DNA from 2 places in the Secundilactobacillus sp. MJ173 genome. Region 1 is predicted to be linked to the other one. Evidence: riboswitches for the same ligand, from Rfam matches in the RefSeq annotation. Region 1 holds a riboswitch; the other holds the start of a gene.
The links. Region 1 has a riboswitch for thiamine pyrophosphate ahead of tenA (thiaminase II). Riboswitches for the same ligand answer to the same signal wherever they lie in the genome.

Region 1 (9,929 bases):
TTTTGGCTAACGCGCTGACCAATGAAGATACTCAGAAGATGGTGAAGGCTTTTCTTAAGTAATCAATGAGATATAAAGAAGCACTATTTCGATGTTTGTGTCGAAATAGTGCTTCTTTATCTTGCTATCGTGTTGCTTCTTGAGCCCGTTGAACGTCATTAAACTGCCGCATCATCCAGGTCTGATACGTTGTATTGGCTGGTTGTGATTCAGTCACGCGAACGATTGGCACACCGCTTTTTTTCGCAAGCGAAAGTAAGTTAGTGGTCATTTTGCTGATTTCTTGTGTGTTTACAACGAAAAAAGCAATTTTGTGGTGACGGATATCGGCTTGCATTTGCCGGATATCTTTGGGTGATGGATCAGTGTCGTTTTGAACGGCTTGCGCGTAGTGATTGTTGTTTTGATGATAGCCCATTTCAGTTAAAGAATAATCGAAAACGGGTTCGCTGACGTTTACTCGAGCCTGATGACTATTCTGCCGAAGCTGCGCCACTTTTTGGTCTAGCGGTTTTAACGAACGGATATAGCGCTGTGCGTTGCGCTTAAAGTAAGCTTTATTTTGCGGTTGGCGCTTCGCAAACTGGTTAGCCAGTTCGTTGGCTAATTTGGGCATGGTTTTCATGTCGTACCAGATATGCTCGTTGTCACCATCATGCTTATTCATGATGTCTTGAGCAACGTTCACCTTTGTGGTCCCCGTATTATCTGCGGATAACCGGTTCATCCAGGTGTCATAGCCGAGACCGTTGTAAATAATGAGATCGGCTTTACTGACTTGTTTCGCAGTCTCAGTCGTTGGCTCAAATTCGTGTGGTTCCATGCTGGGTTTATCAATAATGGAAGTTACCGTTCCTTTATTACCAAGAACAGCCTTCGCAGTTTCGCCGTAAAAATCAAGTGATGCGACCACGTTGATTTGGTGTGAATGTTTTGGGGCGGTGGCTTTCGACGTGCATCCGACTAACATTATTGCAGTCAGTACAAGAGTCAGTAACGCAACTAACGGATGGATATAGCGCTTTAGCATCATAATGTCTGCTGGTGCCTCCTATGCTAAATGATAATAATTACTATTAATATAGAATAACACACTTGCGTCGCAGATGATATCCCAGTTAATTAACGATGGAGACTCTTGATCAACCGGCCAACGTTTTCGGCAAGAATGGCCAAATTTTGAGGCCCTTCTGCGATAGCTTTGTCCAAAGTGATGACTCCTGGCGTAATTGGGAAAATCGCATCAATAGCCGTTTTATCATACAGGCTATCAATACCAGCACCGACATTTCCTGCAAGTACGATAACCGGTGCGTCTGGTGCAACCGTCTTGGTAGCTTTGGCAACGCCATATGGTGTTTTACCGAATTTAGTCTGAAAGTCGATGCCGCCTTCACCAGTAAAGACAAAGTCAGCGTTTTGAGCACGCTGTTTTAAGTGCGAATACTCAATGACGATGTCAATGCCCCTTTCCATTTCCGAATTGGTGAAGGCGAGTAACCCAGCACCAAGGCCACCAGCTGCACCAGCACCTAGGTAATGAGCTAAGTCGAGGTGCAAGTCACGTTTAATAATCTCGGCGTAATGTTGCAAGTTAGTGTCCAAGGTTTTGACCATTTCGGGGGTCGCACCCTTCTGGGGACCAAAGACGGCGGATGCGCCAGTGGAGCCGACTAGGGGATTGGTGACATCGGATGCAATCATGATCTTAGTGGTCTTAACGGTGGGATCGATTTGTGAAATATCAATTCGGTTTAAACGGTCAAGTTGACCACCACCAAAGTCAAGTTCACGATTATGTTCATCTAATAGATGGACGCCTAAAGCCTGTGCCATACCAGCGCCACCATCGTTAGTTGCGCTGCCACCAATGCCTAAGATGATTTGCTTGCTTCCGTGAGTCATAGCGTCAAGCATCAGTTCACCAGTACCGTAAGTCGTGGCAATCAGTGGATTATGTGTCTGGTTGTTCACGAATTGAATACCACTGGCAGATGCCATCTCAATCACGGCTGTCTGCTGATCACCCAAGATGCCATACCTTGCTTGGACCGGCGTGCCTAATGGCCCTGTCACTTGTTTTTCGATGAAGTGGCCGTGAGTGGCGTCAACCAATGATTGAACAGTTCCTTCACCGCCATCAGCCATGGGAACTTCTTCAAAAACGGCGTCTGGGTAAATTTTTTTGAGCCCGTTCTTCATGGCGTCGGCTGCTTCTTTAGCAGTCATACCACCTTTAAAAGAGTCGGGTGCCAGTATGAATTTCATTTTTGTTTCCTCCTGTAGTTGCTGTAGTCGGAAAATGCTCCAGTCACTAGGATACCACTAGTTAAGTGAAAAACAGCCTATCTATTAGTCAAATTCGACTGATAGATAGGCTGTTTGTGGCTCATTTGTTGATGGTTATCCTAAAATCTTAAGACCAGTTGCTTCGATATCGGCCGCAAATCCCTTAACGGTATTCATGGTGATATCATCGCCGGTTTGCCCAGCCTTAGCAACTAATTTGTCAATAATGGTCGGTGGTACGGTAATGATATCAACGCCGAATTGTTCAGCCTGCATAATGCTGTAGACTTCCCGGGTACTTGCCCAGAGTAATTCAACATCACTACGATCCTTGGTTAGTTCAACGCTTTTTTCAACGAATGGAATTGGGTCAATACCCGCATCAGCTACTCGGCCAACGAAAATCGACACGATACTTGGTGTTCCGGGTACGATTGCGTCGACGCTTTCCTTCACTTGTTCAGCGGTAGCGATAGCAGTGACGTTCACTTTAACGCCATCAGCCGTTAAATCATGGATTAAGTCAGTGGTTGGTTCGCCGGCAGTCGTGCGAATTGGAATTTTCACGTAAACGTGAGGACCAAGGTCATGGAGCATTTTAGCTTCCTTGAGCATGGTGTCGTAGTCGTTACTGAACACTTCAAATGAAATGGCTTCGTCAGGGAAAGTAGCGACTGCTTCTTTAGCAAAGGTGAGGTAATCCGTCACACCCGCTTTTTTTAATAAGCTAGGGTTAGTCGTAAAACCAGTGACAAAGTCGTTTTGATTGATGGCTTTCATATCTTCTAAATCTGCACCATCAGAGTAAATTTTTGTTTTAAACGTTAGATTCTTCATGTTAGTTTCTCCTCATAAGATTAAGCATTGGTAGGCTGGTTGCTGAGTGTTTTTAAGTAAGTTGCTGCCACATTATCAGCAGTGAAGCCGAACTGTTTCATGATAGCATCTGGGTTGCCGGACTCACCGTAACTGTTATTGATACCAACAATTTTACCTTGCAAACCAACGTAATGTTCCCAGCCGTAAGAAGTGCCCATTTCAACGGCTACTCGACGGGTGACACTACTTGGCAGCACTTGTTCCCGGTATTCAGCTGTCTGAGCGTCAAACAGTTCAAATGATGGCAATGAAACAACTGAGACGTCGTGACCGGCTTCTTGCAATTGTTTCTGCGCTGCCATAGCCAGTTGAACTTCTGAGCCAGTAGCAATTAAGATGCCTTCTGGTGTTGCTCCCTTAGCAGGTGACAGCACGTAACCGCCGCGTTGCACACCTTGAGCAGCGAGTTCTTCTGTCTGTGGTAAGGTTGGCAGATTTTGCCGAGTCAGCACCAGCATGGTTGGTGTTTCGGACGCAGCAAGCGCAATCTTCCAAGCGGCAATCGCTTCGTTGGTGTCTGCTGGCCGAATCACGTTGACGTTTGGCATTGCCCGGAAACTCATTAACTGTTCAATCGGTTCATGGGTGGGGCCATCTTCCCCAACGGCGATTGAATCATGAGTGAACACAAAAGTTGACGGGATTTTTTGAATGGCAGCTAACCGAATGGCAGCCCGCATGTAATCTGAGAAAACAAAGAAGGTGCTGGCGTAAGCATGAACACCGCCATGCAAGGTCATACCGTTAACAGCAGCAGCTTCCGCAAATTCACGCACACCAAACCAAACGTTTTTACCGAGTCGGTCAGCAGGTTCGTAAGCGTTAGCGGTTTTAACGTTCGTTTTGTTTGAGGAGAATAAGTCGGCACTGCCACCCCAGAAACTAGGTAATTGTTCAGAAATTTCGCCAATGATCCGTTGACTGGTATTTCGACCAGATTCTGATTCGCCAACGTGGCTAATGGGAATCTTCAGATCACATGAAACTGGTTTGAAACTTTGTAAAAACTGAGCTGCAAGTTCAGGATACTTACCTGAATAATCATCAAATAACGTTTGCCAGTGGCCTTCGCTATCAATACCGCGCTGTTTAACCGCAGTGTCAAAGTTTTGACGCACATCATCAGGAATATCGAATGGTTCGTAGTCCCAGCCGAGCTTTTCACGAGTGGCGGCCATGTTTTCGTCGCCAAGGGGCTTACCATGCACGCCGTTGGTACCAGCGTTTGGTGCGCCAAAGCCGATGGTGGTTTTCACATCGATCAAGGTAGGCTGATCAGCGTTTTGCTTAGCAGTTTCGATGGCTGCACTAATTTCTGCAGGGTCGTTACCATTGGCTACGTGAAGTACTTGCCAGTTGTACGCTTCAAAGCGTTTAGGGGTATCGTCAGTGAACGCCATGTCAGTAGGACCATCCAGCGAAACGCTGTTATCGTCATATAAAACGATCAGTTTACCTAGCTTAAGGTGACCGGCAAGACTAGCAGACTCATGAGAAATACCTTCCATGAGGTCACCATCGCCAGCAATCGCGTAGGTATAGTGATCCATAATGTTAAACCCAGGTTTGTTGTATTGTGCGGCAAGGTGAGATTCAGCCATTGCCATTCCTACAGCCATGCCCAAGCCTTGACCCAATGGCCCAGTAGTTGCTTCGACGCCTTCTGTCACACCGTATTCAGGGTGACCGGGTGTTTTACTGTTCAGTTGACGGAATTGTTTTAAATCTTCAATCGTTAAGTTAAAGCCTGAAAGGTGTAATAAACTGTACAGCAAAGATGAACCGTGACCGGCAGATAAAATAAACCGGTCGCGATTGAGCCAGTGCGCATCAGTTGGGTTAATGTTTAAATGTTTAGTCCATAGCGTGTACGCCATTGGTGCAACACCAAGGGGTAATCCAGGATGGCCAGAATTGGCCTTTTCTATCATATCAACACTTAAGAATCGAAGTGCGTTGATTGATTTTTGGTCTAGGTTGTTATTTTGCAAATTAATCACGCTCCTATGCCTATGAAATATACGGTAACTAGTCTAATATGTCAACTATCACAATCCAAATGGTATAGTTAATATATTGGGCTATTTCAACGAAATTTTCACCGAAATTGATTAGTTTGAAAGCTCGCCAAAATAGGCTTCTTTAATCATCAAACTGAATCAATATGCTAATGATGAAAATTACAGGGCATTAAGCGAAAATTAGAAATAGTTTTCAATGTAAAATTAATTCAAGGAAACAGCTGAATTAATCTTTAGGAAGGTCTGATCTGCTAAAAAATTGATGAAAGCAAGTTACATTTAGGAAGTCGGACTGAAATCTGGGAAGGATAGTCCGTGTTTTCATGAAAGTTTCAGCATCTCAGTAATCGTTAAAAGGACATTAAAAAATAATTTGAAAAGTTTAATTAATAGTAACATGAGTTAAGTGAATAAAAAAGGGATTTTGGTCTTTTTTAGCAGAGTAAGGTGTAAAACATGCTATACTCAACGTATATTAACTAGGGGCGCAAATTGCTGAGACGGTCGCGGACCGAACCCTTTGAACCTGTGAGCTAACCCTCGCGAAGGAAAGTTAACGCGTATTTTGCGATAAAACTGCCGGCCAGGGTTTCTCTGGCCGGCTTTTTCGATTCAGCAGTTTTCGTCGCTTGAGGAGGTTTTATATTGTTTACTGATCAAATTCATCAAGCAGCGGCACCATTCTGGCAAAAGAGTTTTGAACATCCCTTTATTCATGAACTGCAGTCCGGTACTTTACCCAAAGACGTTTTTCGGTATTATCTCATTCAAGATCGGTATTATCTGAGTGAATTTGGTAAATTGCATGAGTTAGTAGCGGATCAAGTTGATGACGCTCATGGTAAACAGTTTTTGTTAGAAGGCGCTCAGGGGTTGAAAGACGGCGAAATCGCTGTTCGTGAAGGCTTCTTTGAACAACTGGGGATTACGCCAGCAGAGATTGCCAGCACGCCCATTGCGCCCACAGCTTATAACTACGTCAATCATATGTACGCGGAGCTTTATCGTGGCACGCCTCAGCAGGCTATTGCCGGTTTGCTGCCGTGCTATTGGCTCTACAATCAGATTGGTCAGCAACTGGTTGCCAAGGGGTCGCCAGTTGAACTATATCAACGTTGGATTGAAACTTACGACAGTGATGATTATACCGACAGCGTGGACCAGATGATTGATTTGACTAATCAAGTTGCTGCACAGTCGGATGCAACTACCAGGGATAAAATGCAAACAGCCTTTGTCCGCAGCAGTGCCTATGAACTGGCATTCTGGCAAATGGCTATGGATCAACAGAAGTGGCAAGTCACAGCCTAGACTTTTCTCATCTTCTCTTAATTGGTATAATGCTAAACAAACATAAGGGAAGATGTGATATACATATGAAGATTCGAGAAATTAAACCAGCAGATGATGCCCAAATGGCAAAAATTCTGCGGACGTCGTTAGAGCAATTGCATTTAAATTTACCTGGGACAGCATACTTTGATCCCTTCGTCGATCATTTGAGCGAATGGTATCGGCAGACACCCGCTGCGAAATACTTCGTGGCAGTGGCGGATACAGACCGAGTGGTTGGCGGCTGCGGTGTGGGACCGATCGCCCCCGAACAGGGAATTGCCGAGTTACAGAAACTTTACGTGGATCCAGATTATCGGCACCATGGGACGGCTAGCCAACTGTTACCAGCCTGTTTTGACTACGCTAAGGCCCATTATCAGTCACTGTATTTAGAAACCTTTGCTGCCATGAAACCCGCGAATCAGCTGTATCAAAAAATCGGCTTCAAACCGTTGTCTCAGCCACTTTCTCAATCAGAACATAGTGCCTGCGATACCTGGTACATGAAGTCGCTGTGAATTAATTACTGAAAAAGTAAAAATTAACATGCAGTTTTCACCATTTTCCGTTATGATAATCGGTATGGAAAATTTAAAAAGCGGGGTAATGAAATGATCAAGATGGTAGCAGTCGACATGGATGGCACTTTTTTAAACGACGAGCGTAAGTATGATAAGCAGTTATTTCTGTCAGTGTTCGAACAGATGAAAGCTCGTCATATTCATTTCGTTGCTGCTAGCGGTTCGCAGTATCAACGGTTACGGCACGAGTTTGCGGAAGTTGCCGATCAAATGGACTACATCTCACAAAATGGTGCGATTGTTCATAGTGGCAGTGAACTTCAGCATATTGAAGCGATTAGCGATGAACAGGTTCATGGCGTGATTCAGCTGTTAAAGAAGACGTTTAAACCCGGATCGATCGTTCAAGAAGTCGTTTCTGGTCTGCATGGCACTTATGTTAACCGCGATCTGGATCCAGAGATTTTAAAGATCGTGAAGTATTACTATCGACCAGTGATTGGCGTTGATAATCTGGCTACGATTGCGGGTAAAAAGGTGAAGGATCAGTTTACCAAACTTGCCATCAGCTTCAAGCCGGGCATTAACTTTGATTCAGCTTCGGCCAAGTTGGCTAAAGTTTTGCCGACGAAACTCACCAATGAAACGTCAGGATTTAACACTGATCTGGTGGGGTCTGCCAACGCCAATAAGCGGTCAGGCATTCGCATCTTACAGGATCATTACCAAGTTGCCGATGATGAGTTAATGACTTTTGGTGATAACGAAAATGACTTGAGTATGCTGACTATGACACCGCATAGTTTTGCTATGAAAAATGCTGCGGCTAAGATTCAGCAGTCAGCTGCCCACGTGACAGAATTTGACAACAATCATAACGGTGTTTTGGAAACCTTGAAGATGGCGCTTTAAGTTAGATGTAGAGCTTGTGCCATACTTAGTGGATTCCAGAATTTAGCAAAAAGCCATGGTACTCGATAATCGGGTATCATGGCTTTTGTGTTTACTGAAACGTAATATCCATTGGAATTGCACCGATTAATGATTCGTGCACGGTACATTTTCTGACAACTTCATTTAAGAAAAATTGGTGGTCAGAAGGGGACAGGTTAGTCTCCGCGGTGATCTTAATCGTCATGTGCGTCACTTTAGAACTGCCATCGCTGAAGGTGGTTGTTTCACCAGCGACATCCACCTTGAACTTCTTAACGGTTAAATTGTCTTCTGAGTTCTCAATGTCACGCGCCGTTACACTCATACAGCTACCAACGGCACCCAATAAATATTGAACGGGATTTGGCGCAGCGTCGGTTCCCTTGGCAACTAAAGGCTCATCAGCCAAGTAGGTGTGACCGCCAGTTTGATTCATCACTTGTGTACCGGCTGGTCTTAGAGTTGAATGTACGATGTATTTTCCCATTAATAATAGCCTCCAAATATCATTTTACGTTATTGTATCACAGGAACCCTAAAGACGGTGTTGGTGAGAGTTCCTGTTAGCACAAAAAAGACTTTCCCCAGTTGTGAAGAGGAAAGTCTTTTTTATTTTTTAAAATGATGTCTAACCAACCACACGCACTTGGACTGATTGACGCCCAAATTGCATAGCTTCGGAGTTAGTCATTGAAATGTCTAATTGGTTAGGGTTGCTGTAGGTGAAAGTACCCGTATCGTTAACCACCCGGTTTTCGGTATGGCCGTCTTCAAACTTGATTTCAAGCTGAGTTCCTTTAGGATAACGATCTAAGGCAGCCGCCACACCAGTACCGGTAGGAATAGAAGTCCCTTGGCCACCAGCTGCGACTTGTGGATCATAAGCAGTTGCTTCCATAGTCGTCCAACCGCTAGTAGCAGTCTTAGTTGCGGTTTGTTTTGGTTTACTGTTAGTGTTTGAGGTGCTTTCCGTCAATGGCTTGATTCGTGAGTGTTTATCAGCCTTTGTAGCGGAAGGAAGGGTTAACTTTTGATTTGGTAAAATCACAGCCTGTGCAGAGCTGAGTGAGTTAGCGTCAACAATTGCCTTAGTAGTGGTGTTGTTGTCCTTAGCAATGCCCCAAAGGCTATCGCCTGATTTAACAGTGTATTCTTTAGCGGAAGCAGAGATAGTAGTAAAACCGAGACCGATTAAAGTACCGAACATGAGTAAACTACGTGAAAATAATGATTTTGGTAACATAAAATGTATGACCAACCTTTCGATGTTATGCTATAAAGCATAGGGATTAAATTAATTAAACTATAAGCTAGGAATTATTTATCCTTGCCACGAGTATTACTATAACATGCTAAATCTGCTTTTCAGTGACAGAATCACTACATTAAATCTGGAAATAGTCATGTTTTTGAAATTTTGTCATATTCGTGTAACAAACAGAAATATGAAAGCGCCACGTAACATAAATGTTACATTTAACTGAAATATAAATTAGAAAATGAGGATACTTCAGTGCAATTTTTGAGTACAAAGGCGGGAAGTTGGAGAAAAATAATCAAAAAGACCGACTCTTTCAAGTTTTGGAAGAGTCGGTCTTTTCGCTCATATCGCGTATGAAATATTAAGGGAATGTTACAAAAGTGCTAATGCAGCCGTTTCGTCAATGGATAATCCGTTATATAGAAAGGGATTGCGTGTAAAAAGGGCGTATTCAGCTGCATGAGTTTTTTGCCAAGATCGTAGTTGGTCAATCGAAATGGGCAACGGGATAGTTGAGTGATCATGGTTCAAATTTAGAACAAATAAGAGTCGGTGCGAGGTGTAGGTGAGGTTTTCGCTGACCAAATCTAGGTACGCCTGCCCAAGTTTCTTGTCTAAACCACTTAATGAAGCAGGTTTTAGTTCGTTTAATTGTGTCTGAAAAGCCGAAATTTGTGGTTTTGAAAGTGG
Region 2 (9,929 bases), on a different contig from region 1:
AGACGAACGTTGTCAATGTAACGCCAAATGGTGGTAACGGCGATAACGGTGGTACGACAACTCCAGGCAACACTAACGGAGCTGGTACACCAATCACCATCAACTTGCCAGGTCAAAACGGTGCAACTACTGTCACTAAGAACCCTGATGGCTCATTCACCTTCAACTTCCCAGATGGCAGCAAGGAAACTGTTAAACCAGGTGACAACTCATCTAAGACTAACCCAGCAGGCGGCACCTTCGTGGTCAACCCTGATGGTACCATTACCTTCACTGGCAAAGATGGCAAGACTTACACCATTGACCCAAGCAAGATCGGTGGTCAACCAACCGACAGCGACTCAAAGAGCACTGTTGTGGTAATCCCTGGTCAAGACGGTAAAGATGGCACACCTGGTAAAGCGACAATCTTAACTGTTGAAAAGACACCAAACGGCGACACACTCATCCACTTCCCAGATGGCACGACTCAAACTGTTAAACCTGGCGATGGTGACAAGTTACCAAATGGCGGCTCATGGGTTGTAAATCCTGATGGTACGATTACCTTCACTAACCCAGATGGCAGCAAGACGACTATCAATCCTAATGATGGTACTAAGGGTCCTATCAACACTGATCCTAAGACTGGAACTAACGGCACCAATGGCACGAATGGTACCAACGGCACTAATGGTTCAACCGTAGTCTTTGTACCAAACAAGGATGGTAATGGCGGTACCATGGTTACTCTTACTAAGCAACCAAACGGTGATGTTACAGTTACTACTCCAGATGGCGGCAGTCAAACACTCAAACCTGGTGAAACTGGAACCTTACCAAACGGCGGTAAAGCAACTGTTAACCCAGATGGCTCCGTAACCATCACTAATCCTGATGGTTCACACTTCACGGTTGTTCCAAATGGTGGTAATGGTGGTACGACTAATAACACCACTAACAACACCACTAACAACATTACCAACAACTATGGTTCAGATGGTTCGACCAGCACCACGGTAACATTACCAGCTGGTAACGATGGTAAGGGTGGCGTTACGATCACTTACACCAAGAACCCAGATGGCTCAACTACCTTGACCACTCCAGACGGTGACAAGACAGTTAAACCAGGCGACACAGGGACCTTACCAAATGGCAGCCCATACGTTGTTAACCCTGATGGTTCATTGACGATCACTAACCCAGATGGCAGCAAGACGACCATCTTCCCTGGTGGTACGACTAACCTCGGTGGCGGTACAACCAACAACGGTGGTGTAACCAACAATTACTACTACGGTAATGGCACTGATGTTAACGGTAAATTGCCAGACGGTTCTAAGATGAACTTAACCAAGAACCCTGATGGTACGCTGACAATCACCTTCCCAGATGGTTCTAAACAAACTGTCACTGTTCCAAATAATGGTGAGACCGGTGACAAGGGTACTTTACCAAATGGTGATACTTGGACCGTTAACACAGATGGTACTGTTACGATTACCTCTAAAGATGGTAAGACTAAGACTATCTTGAACGTCAACCAAGACAAGACTCCTGATAATGGATCTGGTGAGAATCCGAACCAAGGTGGTAACCCAACTGGTCCTTCAACTGGTATCGATACAACGCCAACTACTGATCAAGGCACTGCCGTAACGACTCCAGGTAACGACAATGCTGGAAACAATGGTGGTAGCGATACTACTGGTACCTCAACTGGTGCTGGTGAAGGCACTGCTACTGAAGGCGCTGGCGACAACGGCGGCTTAGTAGCAGGCGGTGACAACGGTACTGCAGCTGGTACTGACGGTACTGCCACTGCAGGAAACGCTGAAGGCGGTACAGCAACTGCCCAAGGTACTTCTGCAGGTGCAGCAACAACTGCTACTAGTCAGGCTAACGGCAACAAGCAAGCTGCTGACAAGAGCGCATTACCTCAAACTGATGAAAATCAAGCACAGGGTGTTGCAGCACTTGGCTTCCTAGGCGTACTTGCTTCACTACTTGGCTTGGCAGGAGCAAAGAAACGTCGTAAAGACATTTAGTAACAAACAGTAGTTATCTTCCGTTTAAATTTCTCCCTCAAAATTTTAAACGATGAAGCCCCGCATACGCAGATGGCGTATGCGGGGCTTTTATGATTGATCCCGATTAAATGAGGTACATTCAAAAGGACACCACAACTCTAATCTAGAGTATTGCGGTGTCCTTTTGCGCTTAATTAAGAGCTTAATGCTTAAACGACTTAGCAACTTCTCGCATTGCTGCGATGCTCTTACTGATGACGGTGACTAAATCATCTACTGTTGACTGTGGCTGAGTGTTTAACCAGTCTGTGATTGTACCAATTAAGCCACTACATGCAAAGCCAACAGCAGCCCGATACTTTTCATTGGATGCATCGATATGCTCAGCATCTAAAACATAATAGATGAATAGTGCATTGATTTGCTTGAAAGCCTGAATATTTTCACCGCGATCAGTGAGCGCTTCAAATAATTGTTGATGATCAACGAAATATGCAACGATATTGGTCGCTATTGGTGTAAAATCGTTGTTTTCATCACGTGGATAGTATTTTTCAAATATACCTGTGAGCTGATTAACGGTATCAGCCACCACTGAATCATAGAGATCATAGACGTCCTTAAAATGAATATAGAAAGTTCCCCGACCAATATCACTTTCTCTAGTAAGTTCTGCAACGGTGATCTTGTCAATTGGATTATCGTGCAATAGTTTGACGAACACCTTTTTCAATTGACGTTGAGTCTTTAACGTTCGCCGATCTGGTTGATCACTCTTCTTAGAAACCACTTTTTGTCCCCCTCTAAGTTGAGTTATCATCCTATTTCCCCCTCGATGATTGGTGAACAATCTCATCAGATGTGTCTATTAATGAACTAATCTATTTAATTGAGTATTGTACACTAATCTTATCTACATTATATTATTTTTAAATAGAAAAACAACAATTATGTTGTGAGCGTTTTCTTGGATAAGCATTAAGTATTTATACACAGGTCTTGGGAGACACTGTGTAGGAGTGACTGCGGGGGTTACTAGGTTATCTAATGGGGGATAGGTTTATGGATTATTTAGCTTTTTTGGGGAAGAATGAACGCACTAAACTGGGAATTTTAGGGGTATTGGCTGAAAATGCGCGGCGAGATGTTGAGGTCAAACAGATCATCGACCAAGTATCGATAACACGTTATAAGTTCAACCAACTCATTGACGAATTAATTCAAGATTTAGGGAGTATTCAGCAAAAAGATTGTCAACTCACTGTCAAAGATAATCTTGTCGTTTGTGACGGTATTGATTATTCAATCTGTCAGCAGTTGCAACTTATCTACTTGAAACAATCACCGCGGTTTCAGGTGTTTGAATTTGAGTATCTTAATCAGCAGACTCAGTCACGCCAGAAGTTTCTGCTTGATCATTTTATGAGTCAGTCAAAGTACTATGCACTACGGACTCAAGTTGAAAATGTGCTGGATAATAAAGCGGTGACGCAAGCTCGGCCAATAGGTGGCAGTCTGCACCCAGAACTTGTCGAACGGGCCAAAATTTCTAATATTTATTATCATTTCTTTAACGGGATTGAAGACCCATTTCCTGAATTAGAGAGCGAGACTTCACGTTTTTGTAATTTCTTATGTATGACCTTTGGTATTTCACTGACACCTAGTGAACGGTTGAAATTGAAGATGTTTGTCCAGATTCAAGTTAAACGGTTGGCTGGTCGGCATTTTTTAAATATTCGTCATTTAGCAACGTTAGAACGGGATACACGACTGTCATTTTTAAAACATTATTACCTCGAAAACGTTTCTCATAGTGGGGAATCGGACATTGATTCTGAAATCTGTTACCTATTCTTATTTTTACGCAGTCAGCAAATTATGGCTTCCGTGCCGGTTAAATTCTGCCAGCAGTTGCAGCAGCAATATAATAATGGCAGCAAACACTTTGAACGCGTTTTAGCTGAAACGCTGGTGATCGATCAGGCCAAATTCACGGGTGAGGAGCAGCAAAAACTGCCCAGCATATCACCCAGTTAACAGTGTGGCTGATGATGTTTGACTACTTTGATTTCACCGAGGTTATTGCGTCTGATCAGTCCCATATGGCCATGGATTTTCCAGCACTCACCATTTTAGGCAAGCAACTGGTGGATGAGGCCATTAAGGTTTTTGATCTCCAGCTTTGTGACGAATGCCGTGCCAAGTTGCTCAAGTCCTACGTTAAAATTTTGATTGCGGATGTGCCTAGTGAATTAGCGCGGGATAACGTCACAATTTGCGTTGATTTTGTTCAAAGTATTGTGCCGATGGACTATTTCGCTAAATTATTGGTGGCTAATCTTGGCGCAGGCATTGTGCTGACCAATCAGTTGAGTAGCGATGTTGATGTGTTTCTCTCCGACATTTACGTGGCAAGCATTCATGATATTCCACAGGTAACGATGCTGGATCCGCTAAAGACATCGAGCTGGGAGAAATTACGGCAAACTATTGCGGGCGTGAAGCAAGCTAAGCTGGAAGATTTTTTGGCGGCAAGCTAATTAGTGTAAACCCTTGACTTATTTCAGTAAACTCGCTTTAATTAGAATTAAGAATTCAAATTGAATAAACATTGTGGTCTGGGGTGCTAGTGATAGCTGAGAGATACCCAAATAACCTGATGCAGTTCGTACTGCCGTAGGGAGCGCCATGTTAGTCGACAGACTACCAGTCCATTTGAGAACCATTCAAGTGGGCTTTTTTATTTGCTGAGCGACCAGTCACAGTGTTGGCTTGGAGGAAGAAACATGCAAGCAACAACGATTATCAAGAACGGGTTGATCGTCACGCCAACGGGTGTGGTGAACGGTGATTTAGCGATTAAAGACGGTAAAATTGCGGCCATTGGTGAGCTATCTGAAGATGCCGCGGAAGTGATTGACGCTCAAGGTCAACTGGTTTTACCGGGAATGGTGGATGCACACGTGCACATCAACGAACCGGGACGCAGTGACTGGGAAGATTACCATACTGGCAGCCAAGCGCTTGCGGCTGGCGGAACGACTAGTATGGTGGTGATGCCATTAAATGCGCTTCCGGCTCGGACAACCGCAGCTGAATTTACCCGTCATCGTGCCATCGCTGAGGGTAAATCTTACATTGATTTTGCATTGTATGGTGGCTTAGTACCCGGTAATCAAGCGGATATTGGACCGATGGCGGATGCTGGTGCAGCTGGCTTTAAAGCGTTTATGGCAACCACTGGCAGTGATGCGCCCGGTGATTTCCATAACGTGGATGATTATGATTTGTACCGGGGGATGCAGGCAATCGCTAAGACTGGTTTACGACTATCATTACATGCTGAAAATGCCGTTTTGACTGATCGGCTGGCTGAAGATAAGATTGCCCATCATCATACGAATATTCAAGCCTACATTGATTCACGACCGCCAATGGTGGAAGTGGAAGCAGTTAGACGGGCTTTGTATCTGGCTAAGCAAACTGGCTGTAAGTTACATTTCGTCCACCTGTCGACTGGTGAAGCTGTTCGGGAAGTTCAACGAGCACAAACAGAGGGGCAGAATGTGACTTGCGAAACCTGCGTGCATTATTTGGCGCTAAATACGACTGATTTTAAGCAAATTGGTCCCTTAGCGAAGTGTTCACCCGTGTTACGGACACCTGAGGTCCAGGCTGACTTATGGCGGGAAGTTCAAGCAGGCCACGTTAACGCGGTGACCTCGGACCATTCACCAGCACCCGCGGAGATGAAGGCGAACCCTAACAACAATATTTTCGAAGTCTGGGGTGGCATCAGTGGTGCGCAGAATAACTTAGATGTTTTTTACGATGTTGCGGTTAAATCAGGGCGCTTAAACTTGCAGCAGTTTGTCCAGCTAACCGCTGCGGGACCAGCTCAATTATTCGGCCTGAAAGATAAAGGGCAACTGAGAGTTGGCGCTGATGCAGATATTGCATTCTTAGATCCTAACCAAAGCTACACGTTACGACCAGAAGACCTGTATTATAAGAATCCAATTTCGGCTTACGTGGGCCGTCAGATTAATTGTCGAGTGACTAGAACGCTGTTGCGCGGTAAAACCATTTTTGAACTAGGGAAGGGTTTCGATGATCAGCCTACTGGGCAATTTTTGCATAATCATCACGTGACGGAGGGTGCGAAATGACACCACCAACTGCAGTTCAGCAACCGAGTCAGGCAGTAGCTGAAGACTTAAAACCCATTGCGGATGATCAGCGTAAAGTCGGCATCTTCGCGTACATGGCCATGTGGCTGGGCGATGGATTCAACATTGGTAACATTACACTAGGATCATCCCTCGTGGTGGCTGGTGTGGCAACCATGAATCTGCTGCAGACCATGGTGGCAGCTGGCATCGCAATCGCAATCATCACGTTGCTATTTACCGTGAATGATCGCTTTGGATACCGCACTGGTGCACCATACGTGATCCAGTTGCGACTGTCGTTCGGGGTCAAAGGTGCTAAAATTGCCAGTTTATTCCGTGGCATTCCCGCTATCGTGTGGTTCGGTTTTCAATCATGGACGGGCGCGTTGGCGCTTAACCAAATCGGGATGACACTGTTTGGTTTCACCGCCAATCATACATTTGCCTGTTTCTTGTTCCTACAGATGCTCCAAGTGGTCATGGCGTTATGGGGGTTCAGGTCCATTAAGTTAGTCACGGGATCGATTGCCACCGTGGTGATGATTGCCATGCTAGGTGTTTTCGTACTCTTAGTGACGCAACATCAGGCCGTGATTCAGCAGCGACTGGTTCAGCCATCAGGGACGTGGGGACTGCCATTTTTCGGTTTTATCGTGGCGTTTTTAGGTAATTACACGGCCATCTTTGAATCCGCAGCCGACTACTCCCGTGAACTAAAACCGAATCTCAGCGATCAGCGACGTGGTTTGCTTTACCTGATACCGATTGGGTTAGCATATGGTATGACCATTGTGACGGGGGCGATGCTGGCGGTGGTCACAGGCATTGCTAGCCCAGTAACGGCGATGGCACATTTACTGAATAATGGCTGGGTGACGGTGGTGATTTCATTCTTCATTGTGTTAGGCACGATTACCACCAACACGGTAGCCAACATCATGCCGCCGACTTACATGCTGACGTCATTGTTAAAAATGCCACAGCAGTTAGCCACCACGATTGTGGGTATTTTGGCGATAGCCACCTGTCCGTGGGTCTTAGTTCAGGACAGTTCAGCACAGGGCTTGGCGTTATTTATCCACTTATATTCGATTTTTCTCGGGCCAATGACGGCGATTATTTTGATTGAATACTATCTGCATCGGCATCAGCACGTTGACCTTTCAGCCTTATATGACGCCAGTAAGCAGCCTGCTTTTACGTGGCGTGCTCCCTTGGCGCTACTCCTCGGGGCGATATCGGCGGCCTTGATCATTAATTTATCGTGGTTCGTTGGGTTCTTCGTGGGTGGCCTGATTTATTGGAAATTAGGTGTCAGTAAAACAGTCCAAGGATAAAAAAAGCAGATTTCCTAAATTTAGGAAATCTGCTTTTTGGTTGTGTCCCAGTTATTCTGCGCTGTGAACTTTGCCAGTAAATTGCGTCACGTCAATGCGAATCACACCAACATGGGCTAAATCTTTTGCCGAGATTTCACCCGACATTTCACGGCCAACTTCATGCTTTAAGATAGCACGTAAGGCATGTTCTTTTTCGGCTGGGTCAGAAACCAAGGTGGCTTTCCCAGTGCCTAAAACACTACGGTAGAAATAACTAAAGTTGCTTAACGGGGATTCATTTTCAGGTGTGTCCAGACTGGAATCAGCGATAATACTGAAGGAAACGTCTGGATTAGCGGCAATCAAGCCACGCTTTTTACCCGTGGGTGCGCCATGAATGTAGAGGACCAAGTGATGGTCGTTGAATTCATAGCCATAGTTAGTTGGTACAACGTAGGGTGCTGGAAAATCTAGGATGCCCAAGTCGATGACTCGTGCTTGATCAATAATCTCTAATTTAGCTGCTTCATCGGTAACTTCACGGTCAGTACGTCTCATTATCAAACCTTCAATTCATTATTAGTTAATTTGATTATAGAATAAGCGGTGCTGTTCGTATACGGATAATGAGTAAAATGCGAAAGTTAATTAAGAAAAAGATGAGTGGGTTGACAATTATCTCTAATGAGTTTATCATCAATGCCATGATATGAAAAAACGATTAGAAGATGAGTAGTACTCATAACCTTAATCAGAGAGCTGCGGGTGGTGAGAAGCAGTAAGGGGCGAGTGTGAAGATGGTCTTCGATAAGACAGGGTATTCGAGCGGAAGTTAGAGTATCATGGGTGTGCCCATTACAGCACGGGGGTATCAAAAGGTACCCGGTGAGGAAGTCCGTGTGAGCGGGCTTCAAATTAAGGTGGTAACACGAGAGGTCGTCCTTATCTTCGCAGTTAAGCGGGGATAAGGGCTTTTTTGTGTAAGAAGGTGCGGATTCAGGCGGTTAGAGACTGGAGCCTAAGGGGCTGGCAACAAAAACCCCGAACTTGGGTTTTAGGTGTCAGTCCCTTAGGTGCAAGTCTCTGCCTGGAGAAGCCCGATTAGGCTACATAACAGTAAAACCACTAACTACGAAAAACAAAACCAAAAATTTCCACCAATCCAGAAGGGAGAGTGACCAACAATGCCTCAAATTACTTACCTACATTGCAACAAAATTTCAACCGCAAGTTACCTGCTTGGCGATGGCATTGATGGTCAGGTCATGTGCCTGTCAATCAGCTATTAACCATTTGAGATGAAATAATGATTGAATAAAAGGAGATTTTACATTATGACAACAACAATTATTGGATACCCACGTATTGGTAGTCACCGTGAATTAAAGTTTGCTGTTCAAAAGTATTTTAAGAAGGACATTAGCGCAGAAGAGTTAGCCCAAACTGCTGCTGAATTACGGAAACAAAACTGGGACACCATTAGCGATGCTGGTATTGATCAGTTGGTTTCAAACGACTTTTCATACTATGACACTACATTAGATACCGCTAATTTATTAAACATTGTGCCAAAGCGGTACAAGGATCTAAACCTATCATCATTAGATGAATACTTCGCGCAGGCTCGTGGTTACCAAGGCGATAAGGGTGACGTCACCGCGTTGAGCATGAAGAAGTGGTTTAACACCAACTATCACTACCTCGTTCCAGAATTTGACGACGATACGGATGTTAAGTTGGTTGGCACCAAGATTTTTGACGAATATCAAGAAGCCAAGGATCAAGGGTACCAAACTCGCCCAGTTGTTCTTGGACCATACAGTCTATTACGGTTGAGTGCTTTTGAAGGCAACAGACAAGATACTGACTTTACTAACGCGTTGGTTAGCGCATACGAAGGTATCTTTGAAAAATTAGCTGATTTGGGTGCTGATTGGATTCAGTTGGATGAACCACAATTAGTTAAGGATCAATCCGAAGCTGATTTGGAACTCTTCACCGACCTCTACAAACCATTATTGAGCAACAAGCATGGTTTAAAGGTTTTGGCACAGACTTACTTTGGTGATGTGCGTGATAGTTATGACCTATTAACTTCATTGGACTTCGATGGCCTTGGCCTCGACTTCCACGAAGGTGAAGAAAGCCTGAACTTGGTTGAATCAAAGGGCTTCCCTGAAGATAAAGTACTGTACGCTGGCGTTATTAATGGTAAGAATATTTGGAAAGCTAACTACGACCAACGCTTGGACTTACTCCACAAGTTGCCTAAGACCAACATTGTGTTAAGCACCTCGTGTTCGTTGCTCCACGTACCTTATACGTTGGAAAATGAACCTGAGTTAGATGAAAAGTATAAGAAGTACTTGGCATTTGCTAAAGAAAAATTAACTGAACTGACTGATCTGGATCACATTCTGGGT

Region 2: another riboswitch for thiamine pyrophosphate. It lies ahead of allB (allantoinase AllB); the one in region 1 lies ahead of tenA (thiaminase II).

What each region holds. Positions count from the first base shown of each region.
Region 1 is NZ_BAAKGN010000071.1:6,132-16,060, forward strand. It holds gene ptsP (phosphoenolpyruvate--protein phosphotransferase) at 1-62, shown strand, start outside; gene AC6H04_RS11205 (metal ABC transporter solute-binding protein) at 125-1,033, opposite strand; gene AC6H04_RS11210 (glycerate kinase family protein) at 1,123-2,268, opposite strand; gene AC6H04_RS11215 (transaldolase) at 2,404-3,126, opposite strand; gene tkt (transketolase) at 3,147-5,159, opposite strand; TPP riboswitch at 5,661-5,757, shown strand; gene tenA (thiaminase II) at 5,835-6,500, shown strand; gene AC6H04_RS11230 (GNAT family N-acetyltransferase) at 6,566-7,042, shown strand; gene AC6H04_RS11235 (HAD-IIB family hydrolase) at 7,136-7,957, shown strand; gene AC6H04_RS11240 (OsmC family protein) at 8,049-8,465, opposite strand; gene AC6H04_RS11245 (LysM peptidoglycan-binding domain-containing protein) at 8,607-9,221, opposite strand; gene AC6H04_RS11250 (hypothetical protein) at 9,612-9,929, opposite strand, start outside.
Region 2 is NZ_BAAKGN010000058.1:76,842-86,770, reverse strand. It holds gene AC6H04_RS08775 (KxYKxGKxW signal peptide domain-containing protein) at 1-2,030, shown strand, start outside; gene AC6H04_RS08770 (TetR/AcrR family transcriptional regulator) at 2,215-2,832, opposite strand; gene AC6H04_RS08765 (hypothetical protein) at 3,075-4,052, shown strand; gene AC6H04_RS08760 (hypothetical protein) at 4,064-4,555, shown strand; TPP riboswitch at 4,625-4,716, shown strand; gene allB (allantoinase AllB) at 4,802-6,184, shown strand; gene AC6H04_RS08750 (NCS1 family transporter) at 6,181-7,524, shown strand; gene AC6H04_RS08745 (pyridoxamine 5'-phosphate oxidase family protein) at 7,576-8,064, opposite strand; gene metE (5-methyltetrahydropteroyltriglutamate--homocysteine S-methyltransferase) at 8,841-9,929, shown strand, end outside.